3 regions of the Comamonas sp. NLF-1-9 genome follow, and region 3 is predicted to be linked to each of the others. Evidence: riboswitches for the same ligand, from Rfam matches in the RefSeq annotation. Region 3 holds a riboswitch; each other region holds the start of a gene.
The links. A riboswitch is a leader RNA that binds a small molecule or an ion and turns the genes downstream of it on or off. The one in region 3 is predicted to bind thiamine pyrophosphate.

Region 1 (6,807 bases), 1.4 Mb from region 3:
GCGATGACACATCACAGCAGCGTAGTGGTAGAGCTTGTGGGCGCGCTGGCGCAACCCGGCGACGGGCGCTTTGCCGCTGACACGCGCGGCACCATCGCCAGCAACAACCGCGTGATGGTCAAGGCCGGCGCCGATGCCCCCGAGGCACCAATGGCCGGCGCGCGCGTGCGCCTGCACCGGCTGGCCGATGGCTTTTTCGCATGGCAGGGCTACAGCGACGCCGACGGCTACTACCACGCCAGCGGGTTGGAAGTGGGCGAGGCCTACATCCCCGTCGCCATAGACCTTGCCGGCACCTACGAATGCGTGGCCAGCGGGCCTGTGACGGCCACCAAGGCATAAAGCGATGGCCACCCTGAGCATGACCCAGGCCCACCGCGCGGCGCGCAACGCGGCCAGCATCACCCTGGCCGATACCGGCGCGGGCGTGGCCAGCATCAAGCTCTACACGGCCGAGGGCGGCACGCTGCTGGCCACGCGAGCGCTGGCCAAGCCCTGCGGCGCGGTGCGCCTGGCGGACGGGCGCATAGAGCTGGCGCAGGCCGTGGATGACGACCTGGTGCTGGCCGATGGCGGGGCGGGCTGGGGCGAGTGGTGCGACGCTGGCGGCAGCGCCATTGCATCAGGCCATGTGACGGATGCGGATGGCAACACCACCAGCGCCGGCTCCACCGCGGCCAACCCGCTGGGCGTGGGCGCCTTCGTGCTCAGCGGCACCACAGGCACCCAGCTCTACGCGGGTGGCATCGTGCGCATCACCACGGCCTTGATCGGGTAGGGCGCATGTGGCTGACGGCAAACTCACTTTCGCACGCACCACGGACAGCGCCGATGCGGGCGAACTGCACCTGGGCGAGTGGGGCGGAGCGCAGCCCACGCTGCAAAACGGCCTGCTGTTTCGCAATCCGGCGAGCGGCAATGCCAAGCTGGTTTTTGGCTACACCGTTGACCCAGGCGCTGCTGACGTTCCGGATGCCGAATTCGGCATCGATGCTGACCTTGACTCAGATGCGGCTGCCAGCATCACGCTGGCCGTTATCACGGCGCTGGGCATTGATGCCACTTTCGACGACGAAATGCCCGCCACCATCAGCCTGGCGTGGGATGCCAACGTCAGCCGCAGCCTGCTTGCCCGGGTCGCGCCCGCATGGCAAGAGGCCGCGCCCTGCACACCGCTGCTGCGCAGCCATTGGCAAGACGCTGGTGCGCTCTCTGTGGCCCGCGCCGTGCACTGGCAGCGCGCCGCAGCGCTGGCTGGCAGCGCCCGCATGCACTGGCAGGCAAGCCTTGGCCTGCAGGCTGGCACACGCGCCGCATGGCAGCTGGGGCGGGGCATTACCGCAGACCTGCGCGCCGCGTTTGAAGAGGCCCGATCCCTGCGCGCCGGTGCTCGTCCGCACTGGCAGAGAGGCCTCGTGCAATCCATTGCGCCGCGCATCGGGTTTCAGCAAATGCTGGCACTCACTGCGCCAGCGCGCGTTCACTGGCAGCGCGCCACGCCTCTGCTGCCATGGTGGGCACTGCGCAACGCGCCCGCGCTGCGCGTGCCCACCGCCTGGCGCCCCCATTGGCAAGAGGCCTGGCTGGCGCGCCCCGGCGGCACGCCGCGCCCGCCGCCGCCACAGCCACCCGGCAAACTCGTCTGCTACGACCCGGCGCGCCTGGGCCTGCTGGTGTTTCGCCAGCCGGCGGGCACGGAGCGGCATGGCACGCTGTTTTTCATCTGCACCAAATCGGGCGGCGGCCCCGGCCCGCAGCCCGACGCCCCCATCGTCGTCGCCCGCCGCCGGAGCTACATCGTGATCAACAGCATCGAGGTGCGCCGCGTCGATACAGACCAGCTCCTGCCCGCGCTCGACCAGGGTCTATCGATGCAGCTTGATCGTGGTTCGTGGACATGGGGCTTTACCGTGTCCTTTCACGCAAGCGCGTTGCCGCTGTTGCAACCCGCGCCAGACGGCACGCCCGTGGCCCTGCTGCTCACGGTCAACGGCCAGCCCTTTCGCATGGTGGTCGAATCCATCGCGCGCTCGGTGCGCTTCCCCGCCGCCCATCTCACCGTGCGCGGGCGCGGCCGCGCGGCGCTGCTCGATGCCCCCTACGCCGCCACGCGCAGCTTCGGCCACCTGCTGGACCGCACTGCTCAGCAGCTCATGGAGGAGGCCCTCACCATCAACGGCGTGCCCATCGGCTGGAGCCTGGACTGGCAGATCGATGACTGGCTGATCCCCGCCGCCACCTGGGCGCACCAGGGCACCTGGATCAGCGCCGTCACCGACATTGCGGCGGCCGTCGGTGCCTACGTGCAGCCGCACGACACCGACGAGGTGCTGCGCATCCTGCCCGCCTGGCCTGCCCCCATCTGGAGCCTGCCCGACGCCACGCCCGACATCGAGCTGCCCCCCGGCATCGCCACGGTCGAGGAAACGGAGTGGATCACCCAGCCCGACTACGACGCTCTATATATGCACGGCGAGCCCGGCACCAGCCTGTACTACCGCAAGCGCGCCGGCACGGCGGGCGACAGCCTCGCCCCCATGGCCGTGCACCCGCTGCTGGTGCATGCCGACGCCGCCCGCCAGCGGGCGCTGGCCGAGCTGTCGGAGACTGGCCGCCAGGTCGAGCACACGCTGCAGACCATGGTGCTGCCCGAGACCGGCATCATCAAGCCCGGCACATTGCTGCGCTACACCGATGACAGTGCCGTCGCCCGCGTGGGCATCACTCGCGCCGTGAGCGTGGCCATGAGCGGCCCCACGTTGACCCAGACGATCAAGGTGCAAGCCCATGCCTGACAACCTGTTTGCCAAGTGGCGCGCCGTCTTCGCGCCCGGCCCCCTGCAGGTGGGTGAGGTCACCGCCTACCAGGACGGCGTGGCCACTGTGCAGCTACCCGGCGGCGGCCTGCTGCACGCGCGCGGCAGCACCACCCTGGGCGCCCACGTCTTCGTGCGCGATGGCCTGATCGAAGGGCCCGCACCGGATCTGCCACTGGATAGCGCGGAGGTGTAGCCGCACGAAAAAAAGACGGGCGACTGCCGAGGTGTTAGAGCACCGCCGACAGCCCCTTTCCTGCAGAACATGCCTGCAAGTCCGGCCAGGGCCCGCCACTCTCGCGAGAGCGGGGCCAGCCTATCAGCAATTGTCGCTGGTGAAAGAGGCTTGCACTCATGGAAAACGATGATTCGATCCGCTGCGGCGCATGTCACCGCAAACTGGCAGAGGGACAATACCTGCGCCTGTCGATCAAGTGCCCGCGTTGCGGCACGATCAACCACTTGAGGGCCACGCGCCCCACACCCGAGCGCCATCGAGCGTCCAATCCACGAAGGACGTCCGATGAAGACCTACCCCATTCCCCTGCGTGATGGCGAGAAAACCCGCCGTGCCGTGCTGCGCTACCTGGGCGGCAAATGGCGCCTGGCACCCTGGGTGATCGCGCACCTGCCGCCCCACCGCATTTACGTCGAGCCCTTCGGCGGCGCCGCCAGCGTGCTGTTGCGCAAGCCCCGCAGCCCGGTGGAGGTCTACAACGACCTGGACGAGGAGATCGTCGGCATCTTCACAGTGATCCAGGACCCGGCCCAGTGCCAGGCGCTGATGCGCCGCCTGCGCCACGTGCCGTATGCCCGCGTGGCCTTCGAGCAAGCGTTCACGCCCAGCCGCGACCCCGTGGTACGCGCACAGCGAGCCATCACACGGGCCTATCTGGCGTTTCACCATGGCTCGCTGTTCGACCTGCGCAAGCACACCTTTGCCGACGCCCGCCACCGCACCGGCCATGCCAAGTCGCACGAATGGCCAACCTACCCGCGCATCCTGCCCTTCGTGCGTCGGCGGTTGGAGGGCGTGGTCATCGAGCGGCGCGATGCGCTGGAGGTGATCCGCGCCCAGGACACGGCCGAGACGCTGTTCTACGTCGATCCACCCTACGTGCCCGGCACGCGCAGCGACACCAGCTACCGCTGTGAACTGACCGAGGCGCGCCATGTCGAGCTGCTCGAGCGTCTGCGTGCGTGCAAGGGTCTGGTGGTGCTCTCAGGCTACCCCTCGGCCCTGTACGAGCGCCTGCTGCCAGATTGGCAACGCATCGAGCACCCAGCCCGCGCCGCAGGCAGCGCCCGGCCACGAACGGAGGTGCTTTGGCTGTCACCCCGCACAGCCGCGGCGCTCAAATAAGATCATGCTTTCCGTGTCTGCAATTTCGTTGCCGACACAGAAAAGGAACTACGATCCATTTATCGCGCTTCCAAGCGCTCATTTATCGCGGCGCGCTTCAACATCCGGCTGGCCGCAGATGGCCGACACCACCGCCACCCCCGCCACGCCGCAGCCGCGCACCTGCGCCACGCGGCCGATGTCGATGCCGCCAATCGCCACGCAGGGCCAGGGGCTGGCGCGGGCGATGCGGGCCAGAACTTCGGGGCCGCCGGCGGGCGCGGCGTCGGGCTTGGTCTGCTGCGCCCAGACCGGGCCGACGCCCAGGTAGTCCAGCGTGCCCTCGGGCAGGGCCAGCGCGGCCTGCAAGTGCCCCGGGGTCTGCACGGACAGGCCGAGCGAGCGCGCGGGGCCGATCAGGCGGCGCGCCTGCACAGGGTGCATGTCGCCCTGGCCGATGTGCGCGCCATCGGCGCCGATCTCGGCCACCAGGTGCACGCGGTCATTCACGATCAGCGGTACGCCGCTGCCCGCCAGCACCTGCACCAGCGCGCGCCCGAGCGCGACGAAATCGGCGTCGCTGCCCTGCGGTTCGCGCAGTTGCACCAGCGTGGCGCCCGCCGCGACGGCCTCGGCCACGGTGCGCTCGACGCCGTGGGCGCCGCACAAGCGCGTGTCGGTAATCAGATACAGCCGCAGGTCGAGCGGCGCGCGTGCCGGGGCGGTCATGCGCGCTTCAGGCCAGCTTCAGGCGCGCGGCCAGCGCCTCGGGCGTGAGCGCGTGCAGCTCGTCGATCAAGGCCACGGCAAAACTGCCCGGGCCGCGGCTGACCTGCGCCGCCGCGTCCGCCGCCACGGTGAGCAGCGCCGTGGCGGCTGCCGCCGCCAGCAGCGCGTCGTCCGTCACGCCCGCAAACGCTGCCATCAGCGCGCCCAGCGCGCAGCCCGCGCCGGTCACGCGCGTGAGCTGCGGGTGGCCGTTGGCAATACGCACCAGCCGCTCACCATCGGTGATCTGGTCGATCGCACCGCTCACCGCCACGACGCAGGCGTGCCTGCGCGCGAGCATCACGGCGGCGTCCACCGCCTGGTCGGCCCCGGCGGTCGATTCCACGCCCTTGCCGCCCTGGCCGCCGGCGAGCGCCAGGATTTCCGAGCCATTGCCGCGCACGATGGTCGGGCGGTGCTGCTCCAGCAGCTCCAGCGCGATCTCGGTGCGCCAGGGCAGCGCGCCGGCGGCCACCGGATCAAGCACCCAAGGCACGCGCGCACCGTGCGCGCCGCGCACCGCCGCGCGCATGGCCTGGGCGGTTTCCTCGTAGGGCGTACCGAGGTTGACGAGCACGCCGGCGCTGATCGCGGCAAAGCCCTCGGCCTCGCGCGCGTTGTCCACCATGGCCGGGGCGCAGCCCGCGGCCAGCAGCACGTTGGCGCTGAAGTTGGCGACGACGATGTTGGTCAGGCACTGCACCAGCGGCGCGCGCTCGCGCAGCGCGTGCAAGGCATCGGCAAACTGCCGCGGCTGCAGGGGATGGAGATTCAGGGATGAAGTCATGAGGACGTTCCTACGCCAGGATGATCTGGATCAGGTTCAACGGGTGTGCTCTCAGCACGGAAGGGCTCCGTGCACCCCGCGTCGAATGGACGATCTTAGGGCATGGCCGAGAAAGCCCCTCGCGCATCGCGCATTCCGGCCTGCAGCAGCGTCGCCAGTTGCGCCAATGTCTGGCCGACCGGCTGGCGCAGCTTGAGCGTCAACAGCTCATCGGCGCGCGTGCGCCCCAGGTTCACCGCGACGATGGGTTTGCCCCACTGGGCAGCGGCGCGCGCGAAGCGGTAGCCGGAAAACACCATGAGGGACGAGCCCGCAACCAGCAGCGCATCGGCCTGCTGCAGCGCGGCCATGGCGGTTTGCACGCGCTCGCGCGGCACGCTTTCGCCAAAAAAGACCACGTCGGGCTTGAGCACGCCGCTGCCGCAGGCAGGGCAGGCGGGCACGACGAAGCCGGAAAAATCCAGCCCGTCGAGGTAGGCGTCGCCGTCGGGCGCGCTCTGCACCTCTTCGGGCAGGCGGGCCTGCAACCAGGCGCCATTGGCCGCCTGCAGCCGGGCCTGGAAGTCGCCACGTGCCAGGGTGTGGCGGCAAGCCAGGCAGCGCACCGCGTCCAGCCGGCCATGCAGATCGAGCACCCGCTGGCTGCCCGCCGCCTGGTGCAGGCCGTCCACGTTCTGCGTGACCAGCAGCGCCACGCGGCCGGCGGCCTCCAGTTGCGACAGCGCCCGATGCGCGGGGCCGGGCCGGCTCGCGGCAATGCGCGGCCAGCCGATCATGGAGCGCGCCCAGTAGCGCTGGCGCGCCGCCGGCTCACGCGTGAACGCCTGCCAGGTCATGGGCGCGGGGCGTTTCCACTGGCCATCGAGATCGCGGTAGTCGGGAATGCCGCTTTCGGTGCTGCAGCCGGCGCCAGTCAGCACCATTAGGGCGACGCTGAACAAGCCCCTCGCGCGTCGCGCATCCCAGTCTGGGGCGGTCTGCGGCGTTGCAAATCCTCGCAATAGCTTCGGCTATTGCTGCGGTTTGCGCCTTGCAGCCCATCCCCACGCTGGGCGCGCGCCATCACGGGGGCTTGTCCAGCGTCGCCCTAGGCG
Region 2 (6,807 bases), 1.0 Mb from region 3:
GCCTGCACGCGGCGCGCGGCGTCCACGCCGCCGACCGACTGCAGCGCCAGCGGCGTGCCGCCCTGCTGCTGCCAGGCCTGCACCCGCTCGGCCAGCACGGCGCGCGTGGCCATCGAAGAGATGGCGCGCAGGGGGGCAGGGGCGGCGGCGTGCATGGCAGGGGCAGAAAAATGCTTTGCCAAGGATTGTGGACAGCTAGACTCCGGCGAACAAGTCGATATCGGCACTAGCAGTTAGAACAAAACGGCATACCCGGGCTTCCATGGACCTGAAACAGCTCGAATACTTCGTGCGCGTGGCCGAACTGGGCAGCTTCACCCGCGCGGCCCAGGCGCTGGGGGTGGCGCAGCCGGCGCTCAGCCGCCAGGTGCGCGCCCTGGAGCTGGAGCTGCGCGAAACCCTGCTTGCGCGCACCGGCCGCGGCGTGCTGCCGACCGACGCCGGGCTGCGCCTGCTGGAGCACGGCCACGCCATCCTGCAGAGCGTGGCGCATGCGCGCGACGACCTCAAGAGCCGCCGCGGCGAGCCCGTGGGCCGCGTGACCGTGGGCCTGCCGCCCAGCCTGGCCCGGCGACTCACGCCACTGTTGATCGAGCGCTTTCGCCGCGAGATGCCCAAGGCGCGGCTGGAGATCGTCGAAGCGTTTTCCGTCACCATCGCAGAGTGGCTGGGCAGCGCGCGCATGGACCTGGGCTTGGTGTATTCGCCCGCCAGCCACCCGCAGATGCAGGCCGAGCCGGTGCTGGAAGAGCGCCTGTGCCTGATCGGCCCGAGCGGCAGCCTGCCGCTTGCGGGCGGCGTGGCCTTTGCCGAGCTGGCGCGCTACCCGCTGGTCATGCCCCAGCGCAACCAGATCTTTCGCAAGCTGATGGAGGCCCAGGCGACGCTCGCCCACGTCAAGCTCGACGTGGTCTGGGAGGTTTCCAGTGTGCCCGTCATCCTCGACCTGGTGCGCGCCGGCTACGGCTACGCCGCACTCACCGACAGCGCGCTGCGCGGCGAGGGCTCGGCCGAGGGCCTCATGGAAGCGCCGCTGCATTCACCCCACGTGGTGAGCACGCTGTGCGTGGTGCAACCCGCCACCAAGGGCGCAACGCCGCTGCTGCAGCGCACCGCCGAGCTGCTGCGGCGCCTGAGCCTGCGCGTGTGCGCGCTGGAAAGCGGCCACCTGTAGTGCTGGTGCGGCGGCGCGCCGGCGCTCACAGCAGCGGGCGCAACTGGCGCGCCGACTCCTGCAGCAGCGGCAGCACCTGGCGCAAGAGCTGCGCCGCCTCCACCCGGTGCGTAGCGGTGACCACGTTGATCGCCGCCAGTGTGCGCCCGCGCATGTCGCGCAGCGGCACGGCCAGCGCCTGCACGCCCAGTTCGTGTTCCTGCGCCTCGATGCAGTAGTCCAGCCGGCGTACTTCGTCCAGCACGCGCGCGAGCGCCGCCGCCTCGCTCACCGTGTGCGCGGTCAGGCGCTGCGGCTGGGCCTGGGCAAGCCATGCGGCGCACTCCGCTTCGGGCAGGGCGGCCAGCAGCACGCGGCCGGTGGAGGTGGCGTGCACCGGCAGGCGCGAGCCCAGATGCACGCCGTGGGCCAGCAGCCGGTCGCCGCTCTCGCGCACCGCGCTGCGCGCCACGATCACGACGAAGTCGCCGTCGCGCACCGCGCAGGAAAAGGACAGCCCGGTGCGCGCGGCCAGGCTGTGCAGCTCGGGCTGCACCACGCGCGGCAGCCGCGCGCTGGCCATGTAGGCGCCGGAAAAGCGCAGCACCTTGGGCGCCAACCAGTAGTAGGCGCCGTCCGATTCGAGATAGCCCAGGTGCGCCAGCGTAAGCAGGTGGCGGCGCGCGGCCGCACGCGTGATGCCCGCGCGCTGCGCGGCCATGGTGGCGTTCAGGCGCTGGCGTTCGGTGTCGAAGCTCTCGAGCACCGCCAGCCCCTTGGCCAGACCGGCGATGTAGTCGGCATGGGCGAGCGCGGCCGGGGTGTCGTGCATTTCGTGCGATCAGCGGGCGTTTTGCGCGATGATCGCACAAGGGCCGCAGCAGATGGCTGGTCGCTGCGGGGCCGCATGGCTAGTCTTGCGCAGATGGCGCCTTGCCGCGCCGCGCGCACCCCCAAAGGAGACTTGCATGCCCAGCCCGAAACACGTTCCCGTCGTCATCGTCGGCGCCGGCCCCGCCGGCCTGCTGCTTGGCCAGCTGCTCTACCAGGCGGGCATAGACAACCTCATCCTGGAGCAGCGCAGCGCCGACTACGTGCTCAGCCGCATCCGCGCAGGCGTGCTCGAACAGGTGTCCATGGACTTGCTGCGCGAGGCCGGCGCCGGCGCCCACATGGACCGCCACGGCCTGCACCACCACGGCATCGAGCTGCTGTTTGCCGGCCAGCGCCACCGCATAGACCTGCACGGGCTCACCGGCGGCAAGTACGTGATGGTCTATGGCCAGACCGAACTCACGCGCGACCTGATGCAGGTGCGCGCCGAGGCGGGACTTGCCACGGTGTACGAAGCGGCGCACGTGCAGCCGCGCGACTACGACGGCGAGCAGCCGCGCGTGCGCTATGAAAAGGATGGCGAGCTGCACGAGGTGCGCTGCGATTTCATCGCCGGCTGCGACGGCTTTCACGGGGTGTGCCGTGCCAGCATCGCGCCCGAGCGCATCCGCCACTACGAGAAGATCTACCCCTTCGGCTGGCTCGGCCTGATGAGCGATACGCCGCCGGTGAGCAAGGAGCTGATCTACGCCAACAGCGAGCGCGGCTTTGCGCTGTGCAGCCAGCGCAGCCTCACGCGCAGCCGCTACTACCTGCAGGTGCCACTCACCGACAAGGTCGAGGACTGGAGCGACGAAGCCTTCTGGGACGAACTGCGCCGGCGCCTGGACCCCGAGGCACGCGAGCAACTCGTCACCGGCCCCTCGATCGAAAAAAGCATCGCGCCGCTGCGCAGCTTCGTCGCCGAGCCGATGCGCTTCGGGCGCCTGTTTCTGGCGGGCGACGCCGCGCACATCGTGCCGCCCACCGGTGCCAAGGGGCTGAACCTGGCGGCCTCGGACGTGGGCTATCTCTCGCGCGCCTTCGTCGACTATTTCAGGAACAAGAGCACCCAGGGCATAGACCACTATTCCGAGCGGTGCCTCAAGCGCGTGTGGAAGGCCGAGCGCTTTTCCTGGTGGATGACCTCGCTGATGCACAACTTCCCCGAAGAGGGGGCGTTTCACACCAAGGTGCAGGAGGCCGAGCTCGACTACCTGGTGCACTCGCGCGCCGCGTCCACCAGCCTGGCGGAAAACTACGTCGGCCTGCCCATGGCCTGAAGCGGCGGCGCGGCACAATCGCCGCCATGCTGCACTACCACACCATCCCCGTCACGCCGTTCGCGCAGAACTGCTCGCTCGTCTGGTGCGCGCAGAGCCTGCAGGCGGCCGTCATCGACCCGGGCGGCGACCTGGAACACATCCTGAGCGAGGTGCGCGCGCGCCAGCTCAAGCTGCAAGCCATCTGGCTCACCCATGCGCACATCGACCATGCGGGCGGCGCCGGCGAGCTCAGCGAGCGCCTCAGCCTGCCCATCATCGGCCCGCACGAGGGCGACCAGTTCTGGATCGACGCGCTGCCCCAGCAAAGCGCGATGTTCGGCTTTCCGGCGGCGCAGCCCTTCACGCCCACGCGCTGGCTGCACGACCTGGACACGGTCACGATCGGGGAGGAGACGCTCAGCGTGCGCCACTGCCCCGGCCACACGCCCGGCCACGTGGTGTTTCATGCGCCGCAAATCCAGCGCTGCTTCGTCGGCGACGTGCTGTTTGCGGGCAGCATAGGGCGCACCGACTTTCCCCAGGGCAACCACGAGCAGCTCATCGCCAGCATCACCGGGCGGCTGTGGCCCATGGGCGACGAGACCGTGTTCATCCCCGGCCACGGGCCCGAGAGCAGCTTCGGGCGCGAGCGGCGCAGCAACCCTTACGTGGGCGGCACCTGAGGCCGTTTTCAACCCGTGCCCCGGGGCAGCGCCGCGGGGTTGGTGCCTACACCATCATGGGTTGGAACCGCGCAGGCGCCTATACTCGCGCCCGCTCCGGGGTGCACGACAGTGGCGTGCTGAGATGGCGGGCCGACCCGCCAAAACCGCGAACTTGATCTGGTTAGTACCAGCGTAAGAAGAGCTGCAGCGAACATCCGCAGGGCCATGCCCGTGCGGGTGCTTGCCGATTGCGGAGCATTCCATCCACCCCTTGAGGAATGCACCGCCCATGAACGCTCCCGAATCAATTTCCCAGTTGCTGGCGCAGGCGCGCGAGCCTTTTCCCGCCTCGACCAAGACCTGGATCACCGGCAGCCGTGCCGACTTGCGCGTGCCGGTGCGCGACATCCGCCTGAGCAACGGCGAGACCGTCAGCGTCTACGACACCTCGGGGCCGTACACCGACCCCAAGGCCGCCATCGATGTGCGCAAGGGCCTGCCCAGTGTGCGCGGCGCCTGGATCGCCGAGCGCGGCGATACCGAAGCCTACGCAGGCCGCGCGCCCGAGGCGATCGACGATGGCCGCAAGGATGAAGCGGCCGGGCAGCTCGCCGCGCTGCGCGCGCAGGCCGCCGGTTTGCAACGCCAGCCCCGGCGTGCCATGAGCGGCGCCAAAGTCACGCAAATGCACTATGCGCGTCGCGGCATCGTCACGCCCGAGATGGAATACGTCGCGCTGCGCGAGAGTGGCAAGCGCGAATGGATGCGCGCCTACCTCTCGGACGCGGCGCGCGAGCGGCGCCTGGCGGGCGAGCCGCTGGGCGCCTCGATTCCGAAGATCATCACGCCCGAATTCGTGCGCGATGAAGTCGCGCGCGGCAGAGCCATCATCCCGGCCAACATCAATCACCCCGAAGTCGAACCGATGGCGATCGGGCGCAACTTCCTGGTGAAGATCAACGCCAACATCGGCAACTCGGCCGTGACGTCGAGCATCGAGGAAGAGGTGGAAAAACTCGTCTGGGCCACGCGCTGGGGCGCGGACAACGTGATGGATCTGTCGACCGGCAAGAACATCCACACTACACGCGACTGGATCGTGCGCAATTCACCCGTGCCCATCGGCACGGTGCCGATCTACCAGGCGCTGGAGAAGGTCGGCGGCATTGCCGAGGACCTCACCTGGGAGATCTTTCGCGACACCCTCGTCGAACAGGCCGAGCAGGGCGTGGACTACTTCACTATCCATGCGGGCGTGCGCCTCGCGTTCATACATCTCACGGCACGGCGGCGCACCGGCATCGTCTCGCGCGGCGGCTCGATCATGGCCAAGTGGTGCATGGCGCACCACAAGGAGAGCTTCATCCACGCGCATTTCGAGGACATCTGCGACATCATGAAGCAGTACGACGTGGCCTTCAGCCTGGGCGACGGCCTGCGCCCTGGCTGCACGGCGGACGCCAACGACGAGGCGCAGTTTGCTGAGTTGCGCACCCTGGGCGACTTGACACAAATCGCCTGGAAGCACGAGGTGCAGACCATGATCGAAGGCCCCGGCCACGTGCCCATGCACATGATCCAGGCGAACATGAGCGAGCAGCTCAAGACCTGCCACGAGGCGCCGTTCTACACGCTCGGGCCACTGACCATCGACTGCTCGCCCGGCTACGACCACATCGCCTCGGCGATCGGCGCGGCGATGATAGGCTGGATGGGCACGGCCATGCTGTGCTACGTCACGCCCAAGGAGCACCTGGGGCTGCCGGGCCGCGACGACGTCAAGCAGGGCATCATCGCCTACAAGATCGCCGCCCACGCGGCCGACGTCGCCAAGGGCCATCCGGGCGCACGGGCGCGCGACGATGCACTCAGCCAGGCGCGCTTCGACTTTCGCTGGATGGACCAGTTCAACCTCTCGCTCGACCCCGAGACGGCGCTGGCGTTTCACGACGAGACGCTGCCCAAGGATTCAGCCAAGGTCGCGCACTTTTGCAGCATGTGCGGGCCCAAGTTCTGCTCGATGAAGATCACGCAGGAGGTGCGCGAGTACGCCGCCGCCAAGGGCCTGGCCGACGACGCGGCGATCGCCGACGGCCTGGCCGCCAAGGCCGAGGAGTTCCAGCGCGGCGGCGGCTCGCTGTACGTGAGCGCGCCTGAAGCGCGAAGTTGAGCCGCCCCGATGGCCTTGCTCGGGGGCGAGGCACAATGCCCGCCCTTGGGGAACGGCCCCGCCATGATCGATCCGACATGAACGACACACCACACTGGCGCTTGAATCCGGCCGAGCTGGCCGAGCTGGCCGCAAGCGACGCCCGCCGCGCGCTGGCCGAGGACGTGGGCGATGGTGACCTCACCGCCGCCCTCATCGCGCCGGACCAGACCGCCCGCGCGCGCGTGCTGCTGCGCGAGGACGCGGTGCTCTGCGGCCTGCCCTGGTTCGAGGCCGTGGTGCGCCAGATGGCGCCGGGCGCGCGCATCACCCGCCTGGCAGGCGAAGGCACGCACTGCCGCGCGGGCAGCTTCGTGATCGAAGTGGCTGGCCACGCACGCGCGCTGCTCACGGCCGAGCGCACGGCACTGAACTTCCTGCAACTCTTGAGCGGCGTCGCCACGCGCACCGCCGAGCACGTGGCAGCCGTTGAAGGCACGGCGGCGCGCATCGTCGATACGCGCAAGACCCTGCCCGGCCTGCGCCTGGCGCAGAAATACGCAGTGGGCGTGGGCGGCGGGCTGAACCACCGCATCGGCCTGTTCGACGCCATCCTGATCAAGGAAAACCACATCGCCGCCGCCGGCGGTGTGGTGCAGGCGCTGGCGGCCGCGCGTGCGCAGGGCGCGCAGGCCAAATTCA
Region 3 (6,807 bases):
TCTGGTCGTGGCGATGAAAAACGCCCACCAGCGGGTAGAGCGCGCCGCCCAGCCGCGCCTGGCACCGGTGCTGCGCGCGCTGGAGCAGGACACCGAAACCCTGGAACGCGCCAAGGTCACCGACACCGCGGGGCTGCTCGGGCGCCTGGACAATCTGGCGCGCCAGGTCGACGAACTCGCGCTGAGCAACGACGTGGCGCTGGCCAGCGACATGCGCCCGGCACGCCCCGCCGCCCGCACCGGCAGCGACGGCGCGAGCGCCCTGCCCGCCTGGCAGGCGGCGCTGCAGACCCTGTGGAGCGGCGTGCGCGACCAGGCGCTGAGCCTGGTGCGCGTCAGCCGCGTGGACCGGCCCGATGCGGTGCTGCTCGCGCCCGAGCAGGCCTGGTTCCTGCGCCAGAACCTGAAGCTGCAACTGGCCAATGCGCGCCTGAGCATTCTTGCGCGCCGCCTGGACAATGCGCGCACCGAGCTGGCCGCGGCGCAGCGCGGCTTCGCGCGCTATTTCGATCCGAACGGACGGCGCAGCCAAGGCTTTCTTGCCGCGCTGCAGCAGCTGCAGGACAACCTGCACGACACCCAGATCCCGCGGCCCGTCGACACCTACTCCGCGCTCGCTACTGCGGCGGCCGGGCGCTGAGCGGGGGCAGGCATGCGCGCGGCACTGTGGTTTCTGGCACTGTTTGGCGCGGCCGTCGCGGTCGCGGTATTTGCGGGCAACAACCAGGGCACGGTCACCGTGTTCTGGCCGCCGTGGCGCATAGACCTGTCGCTGAATCTGGTGCTGGTGCTGCTGTTTGCCGCCATCTTGCTGATCTACGGCGCGCTGCACGGTCTGTCCGCGCTGCGCGAGCTGCCGCGCCAGGCACGGCGCTGGCGCCAGCAGCAGAAAGAGCGCGCGATGCACGGCGCGATGCTCGACGCCATCGCCCAGCTGCTGGCGGGGCGCTTCGTGCGCGCGCGCAAGGCGGCGCAGGCGGCGCTGGCCCAGCAGCAGGCGCTGGCCGGCGCCGACAAACCGCCCCCGCACGGCGGCCAGCTGCGCACGCTGGCGCACGTGGTGGCGGCCGAGAGCTCGCACGCGCTGCAAGACCGCAGCGGCCGCAGCGAGCACTTGGCGCTGGCGCTGGAGGCGCTGGGCGAACACCCCGACAGCGCCGGGCAGGAGCTGCGCGAAGGCGTGCAACTGCGCTCTGCGCGCTGGCTGCTCGACGAGCGCGACGCCGAAGGAGCGCTCGAGCGCCTGGCCGCCCTGCCCCAGGGCGCGTCGCGGCGCACGCTGGCGCTGCGCACCCGGCTCAAGGCGGCGCGCCTGGCCGGGCGCACGCGCGACGCGCTGGAAACCGCCCGACTGCTGGCCAAGCACCGCGCCTTCTCGCCTGAAGTTGCGTCCACGCTGGTGCGCACGCTGGCGGTGGCGCTGCTGGACGAAACCCGCGACGACAGCCAGTTGCACAGCGCCTGGCAAGCGCTGGAGCCGCAGGAGCGCACCATGCCTGAAGTGGCCATCCACGCGGCCCGGCGCCATCTGCAGCTCGGCGGCAGCGCCGCGCAGGCGCGCCAGTGGCTGCTGCCCGCCTGGGAGCAGTACGACACGCTGCAAGAACACCAGCGCCACAAGCTGGCGCTGGCGCTGGAGGCGAGCCTGGAAGGCATGGACAGCCACTGGCTCGGCCTGATCGAGGCGCGCCAGCGCAGCCAGCCGCGCGACCCCGCGCTGCAATACCTTGCGGCCGGCGCCTGCCGGCGCATGCAGCTCTGGGGCAAGGCCGAGCAGCTCTACAGCGACGCGAGCCAGAGCGCCAGCGACGCCGGCCTGCGCGCACGCGCCTGGTGCCAACTGGCCGAACTGGCCGAGCGCCGTGGTGATGCGCCTGGCGCAGCCCAGGCCTGGAAGCGCGCCGCGCAGTCGCGCTGAGCGCTGTGCTTCACCCTTTTTCCATTGCGCTGATAGGGGCGGCCTGAGCCGAGCTCCGACCAGCGCCCCCTAGAATCAAAACGTCGTTTCGTTCCCTCTTGCTGGTAGTGCCATGACCCACGTCGTCTCTGACAACTGCATCAAGTGCAAATACACCGACTGTGTGGACGTTTGCCCCGTCGACTGCTTCGTCGAAGGGCCCAACATGCTCGTGATCAACCCGGACGAGTGCATAGACTGCGCCGTCTGCGTGCCCGAGTGCCCGGCCAATGCCATCTTTGCGGAAGAAGACGTACCGGCCGATGAGCAGCACTTCATCGCGCTCAACGCCGAACTGACCAACGCACCGGGCTGGAAGACCCTGGCGCGGCGCCACGAACCCATGCCCGACGCCGACGAATGGAACGGCGTGCGCGAAAAGCTCAAATACCTGGAGCGCTGACGGCGCGCTGCGCCACTGGCCTACAATCGGCCGCTGCTGGGGGTGCCGAGCGATCGGCTGAGACAGTCCCTTTGAACCTGATTGAGATCATCCTCGCGCAGGGAAGCACGCTCACGACACGGCTGCGAATTCTTCGCCACTGCTTTCTTGTGCGGCTGCCCGCGCGCACGCACAAGGAGCATGCAAGTGAGCACACCACCCGCCCACGCGGCACACAATGAAGCCCTGACACCGCTGGACAGCGGTGCACGCGCCTTTGGCTGGCGCGACCACGCCTCGCTCTGGTTCAGCCTGGGCGTAGGCCTGCTGGTGATGCAGGTGGGCGCCTACCTGATGCCGGCTCTGAGCACGCGCGAGGCGCTGGCGGCCATCGTCGTCGGCTCGCTCATCGGCGCGGGGCTGCTGGGCTGGGTGGGCAAGCTCGGCTGCGACAGCGGCCTGGCCAGCGCCGGCTTGATGCATGTGGTCTATGGCCGGCGCTTTGCCAGCCTGCCCATCGTGCTCAACATCGTGCAACTGCTGGGCTGGGGCGCGTTTGAGCTCGTGGTGATGCGCGACGCCACCGTCGCCATAGGTCGCCAGGCAGGCATGCTCACCAGCAGCCAGGGGCCGCTGCTCGCCACGCTGGCCTGGGGCGCCGTGGTGCTGCTGCTCATCAGCGGCTCCATGGTGGCGCTGGTGCGCAAGCTGATTGCGCGCATCGCGCTGCCACTGGTGGTGTTGTCGCTGTTGTGGCTGAGCTGGCAGTTTTCCAGCATGGCCCAGACCCAGGGGCTGGCGGCGCTGTGGCAGCGCAGCGGCGACGGCAGCATGGGTGCGCTGTCGGCCATCGACCTGGTGATTGCCATGCCGGTGTCCTGGCTGCCGCTGGTGGCCGACTACGCGCGCCACGGCAGGAGCGGGCGCAGCGCGCTGCACGGCACCTGGCTGGGCTATGCGATCGCCAACATCTGGTGCTATGGCCTGGGCGTGCTGGTGGCGCTGGTGCTGCCGAGCGAAAACCTGGTGACCGCGCTGCTGCTCGCCCAGGGCGGCCTGATCGCGCTGTCGCTGATCCTGATCGACGAGATCGACAACGCCTACGGCGACGCCTATTCCGGCTCGGTGTCGCTGCACAGCCTGCAGCCGCGCTGGAGCATCCGCCGCTGGGGCGTGGTGATGGCGCTGGCCTGCACCGGCTTTGCGCTGCTGCTGCCCATGCACAGCCTGGAGCCCTTTTTGCTGACGCTCAGCTCGGTCTTCGTGCCGCTGTTTGGCGTGATTCTGGGCCGCCTGGCTTTCGGCGTGCCGGCGGGCGCGCTGCTGGCCCAGGCGCGTGCGGTGCACTGGGGCGCGACGCTGATCTGGCTTGTCGGCATTGCCTTCTACCACGCGGCGCCGCACCTGCTGCCGGCGCTGGGCGGCTCGGCGCTGCCCACGCTGCTGCTGTGCTTCGTGCTCGCCCTGGCGACCCGGAGATCAACCAAAACGATAGCTGCCAGCGCGCATCAGTCAACAGTTCCGATATGAAAACTACTTCAAATCGTTTCTCTGCCAGCGCTGGCAGCTATCAATCAGCTAGTCTGCACGATGTGCTGGGGCAGCGGCGCGTAGCCGTGGTTCAGCGGCCCATGCCCCTGGCCGGTGCGCACCTGGGCACCCGCGGTGATCGCCCCCAGGATGTAGCTGCGCGCATGGCGCACCGCCTGCGCCAGCGGCTCGCCCTGGGCCAGGAAGGCGGCAATCGCCGAGGACAGCGTGCAGCCGGTGCCATGGCCGTTGTGCGTGGCGATGCGGGCGGACTCCAGCCGCTCTTCGGCGCCGTCGGCCATGGCCAGCACGTCGACCACCCAGTCGCCCGGCAGGTGCCCGCCCTTGAGCAGCACCGCCGGCGCGCCGAGCGCGCGCAGCGCCTGCGCCGCCCCCGAGAGCGCGCCCACGCCGTCGATGCCCCGACCGAGCAGCAGCGCCGCCTCGTCGAGGTTGGGCGTGACGACGTCCGCCAGCGCAAACAGCTCGTTCACCAGCGCCTGCACCGTCTCGCGCGCGATCAGGCGGTCGCCGCTGGTGGCCACCATCACCGGGTCCAGCACCACGCGGCGCAGGCCATGGCGGCGGACGGCCTCGGCCACGACGCGCACCAGCTCGGGCGTGGCCAGCATGCCGATCTTGACCGCATCCACGCCGATGTCCTGCACCACCGCGTCGATCTGTTCGCGCACCATGCTCGCCGGCACTGGATGGATGGCGCGCACGCCCTGGGTGTTTTGCGCGGTGATCGCGGTGATCGCGGTCATGCCGTAGCAGCCCAGCGCGCTGAAGGTCTTGAGGTCGGCCTGGATGCCGGCGCCGCCGCCGCTGTCCGAACCAGCGATGGAGAGCACGCGCACATAGCGCGGCGCGGCGGGGATGGGTGCAGCTTGCGTCATGGCGGCAAATTATCGGGCAAGCCCGCCGGCGACCCCAGCGCGCTGCGCACGAGCGCCCGTGCTGGTATCGGCCATCGCGGACCAGGCAGTGCCCCCGCAGCCCAGGGCGCCGCGGCCCGGAAGAACCCCGCTGCGCGCGGCCTGCGATCGCCCTGTGCCCGCCCCGTCTGCGGGCGCAATGTTCGCGGCGCCGCGTCTGGTTCACGGGTCTGAACGAGCATGGACACGCTGCATCTGCCCGCCCTTTCCCCCGGCCACAGCCGCATCGCCATTCTGGGCGCCGGCCTCATGGGTCGCCTGCTTGCCGTCGCCCTGGCGCGCGAGGGCTGGCGCGTGGAGGTGTACGACGCCGGCGGCCCCGAGGGCGAAGCATCGGCCGCGCGCGTGGCCGCCGCCATGCTGGCCCCGCTGGCCGAGGCTGCGGTGAGCGAGCCGGCGATCGTGCGCATGGGCCAGTACGGCATGCGCCGCTGGCCCGAGCTGCTCGGCGAGCTGGGCCAGCCGGTGTTCTTCCAGCACAACGGCACGCTCATCGTCTGGCACTGGCAGGACGGCGCCGAAGCCGCACGCCTGCAAGACAAGCTCGCGCACACCCAGGCGCTGCTGCCCGACTTGCCGCCAGCGCAGCCGCTGGACGCGGCCGGCGTCGCGCTGCACGAGCCGGCACTCGCCGGGCGCTTTCGCGCGGGGCTTTATCTGCCCGGCGAGGGCCAGCTGGACAACCGCCAGCTGCTGGCGGCGCTGGCCGCCCGCATGCAGGCGCTGGGCGTCGCGCTGCACTGGCACAGCCGCAAGGCGCTGGCGGACTTTGCGCCGGGCAGCCCCGGCCAGCCAGAGCTGCTGATCGACTGCCGCGGCTTGGGCGCACGCGCCGACTGGCCCGGACTGCGCGGCGTGCGCGGTGAAGTCCTGCGCGTGCATGCGCCCGAGCTCACGCTGGCGCGGCCCACGCGCCTGGTGCATCCGCGCTATGCGGTCTACATCGTGCCCAAACAGGACCATGTCTTTGTCGTCGGCGCGACCGAAATCGAGTCGGACGACCTCTCGCCCGCCAGCGTGCAGTCGGTGCTGGAGCTGCTGAGCGCTGCCTATGCGCTGCACAGCGGTTTTGCCGAAGCACGCATCCTCGAAGTCGCCACGCAGTGCCGCCCCGCACTGCCCGACAACAACCCCGCGCTGCGCATGCCGGCCGAGCGCACGTTGCAGATCAACGGCTTGTATCGCCACGGCTATCTGATCGCGCCCGCCCTGCTGGACGTGGCGCTGCAGTTCATCCGCGAAGGGCGCTCGGGGCTTGCCGCGCAATTCGGCCTGCGCCTGCAAGCGGGGCCACGGACACCACGATGAAAGTCCTCTTGAACGGCCAAAGCGCCGAACTGCCCGAAGGCGCGCTGGTCAGCGACGCCATTGCCTGGCTTGCGCCCACGCCGCCGTTTGCGGTGGCGGTCAACCTGCGTTTCATACCCCGCTCCGACTGGGCCACGCAGGCTTTGCAAGCCGGCGACCAGATCGAAATCATTGCGCCCGTGACGGGCGGTTGAACCATGCACCACACACTTTGCACTGACGACGCGCTCGTGCTCTATGGCGAGCGTTTTTCCAGCCGCCTGCTGCTGGGCAGCTCGCGCTACCCCTCACCCGCCGTCTTGGAGGCGGCCGTGGCACGCGCGCGCCCGGCCATGGTCACGGCGTCGCTGCGCCGCCAGGGCGCCGCGCCGGACTCGGGCGGTGGTTTCTGGCAATTGCTGCAGCAGCTTGACTGCATGGTGCTGCCCAACACCGCCGGCTGCCGCAGCGCGCAGGAGGCAATCACCACGGCTCAGATGGCGCGCGAAGTCTTCGCCACGCCCTGGATCAAGCTGGAAGTGATAGGCGACGACTACACCTTGCAGCCCGACACCCTGCAGCTCGTCGACGCCGCCCAGGCGCTGGTCAAGGACGGCTTCAAGGTGCTGCCCTACTGCACCGAGGACCTGGTCGTCTGCCAGCGCCTGGTGGATGTCGGCTGTCAGGCGGTAATGCCCTGGGCCGCGCCCATA

Region 1: it holds a riboswitch for thiamine pyrophosphate, as region 3 does, so the genes downstream of both, thiM (hydroxyethylthiazole kinase) here and KUD94_RS06025 (cytosine permease) in region 3, are expected to answer to the same signal.
Region 2: it holds a riboswitch for thiamine pyrophosphate, as region 3 does, so the genes downstream of both, thiC (phosphomethylpyrimidine synthase ThiC) here and KUD94_RS06025 (cytosine permease) in region 3, are expected to answer to the same signal.

Annotation. Positions count from the first base shown of each region.
Region 1 is NZ_CP078069.1:2,647,069-2,653,875, reverse strand. It holds gene KUD94_RS12740 (hypothetical protein) at 1-342, shown strand, start outside; gene KUD94_RS12745 (hypothetical protein) at 1-7, shown strand, start outside; gene KUD94_RS12735 (hypothetical protein) at 347-778, shown strand; gene KUD94_RS12730 (hypothetical protein) at 786-2,795, shown strand; gene KUD94_RS12725 (hypothetical protein) at 2,788-3,012, shown strand; gene KUD94_RS12720 (Com family DNA-binding transcriptional regulator) at 3,171-3,368, shown strand; gene KUD94_RS12715 (DNA adenine methylase) at 3,340-4,179, shown strand; gene thiE (thiamine phosphate synthase) at 4,258-4,887, opposite strand; gene thiM (hydroxyethylthiazole kinase) at 4,895-5,713, opposite strand; TPP riboswitch at 5,704-5,802, opposite strand; gene KUD94_RS12700 (NAD-dependent protein deacetylase) at 5,809-6,636, opposite strand.
Region 2 is NZ_CP078069.1:2,254,002-2,260,808, forward strand. It holds gene KUD94_RS10805 (substrate-binding domain-containing protein) at 1-155, opposite strand, end outside; gene KUD94_RS10810 (LysR family transcriptional regulator) at 263-1,174, shown strand; gene KUD94_RS10815 (IclR family transcriptional regulator C-terminal domain-containing protein) at 1,200-1,985, opposite strand; gene pobA (4-hydroxybenzoate 3-monooxygenase) at 2,122-3,309, shown strand; gene KUD94_RS10825 (MBL fold metallo-hydrolase) at 3,336-3,974, shown strand; TPP riboswitch at 4,062-4,172, shown strand; gene thiC (phosphomethylpyrimidine synthase ThiC) at 4,246-6,126, shown strand; gene nadC (carboxylating nicotinate-nucleotide diphosphorylase) at 6,204-6,807, shown strand, end outside.
Region 3 is NZ_CP078069.1:1,237,873-1,244,679, forward strand. It holds gene KUD94_RS06010 (uroporphyrinogen-III C-methyltransferase) at 1-640, shown strand, start outside; gene KUD94_RS06015 (heme biosynthesis protein HemY) at 653-1,918, shown strand; gene fdxA (ferredoxin FdxA) at 2,031-2,360, shown strand; TPP riboswitch at 2,389-2,481, shown strand; gene KUD94_RS06025 (cytosine permease) at 2,547-3,869, shown strand; gene thiD (bifunctional hydroxymethylpyrimidine kinase/phosphomethylpyrimidine kinase) at 3,914-4,768, opposite strand; gene KUD94_RS06035 (FAD-dependent oxidoreductase) at 4,988-6,115, shown strand; gene thiS (sulfur carrier protein ThiS) at 6,112-6,309, shown strand; gene KUD94_RS06045 (thiazole synthase) at 6,313-6,807, shown strand, end outside.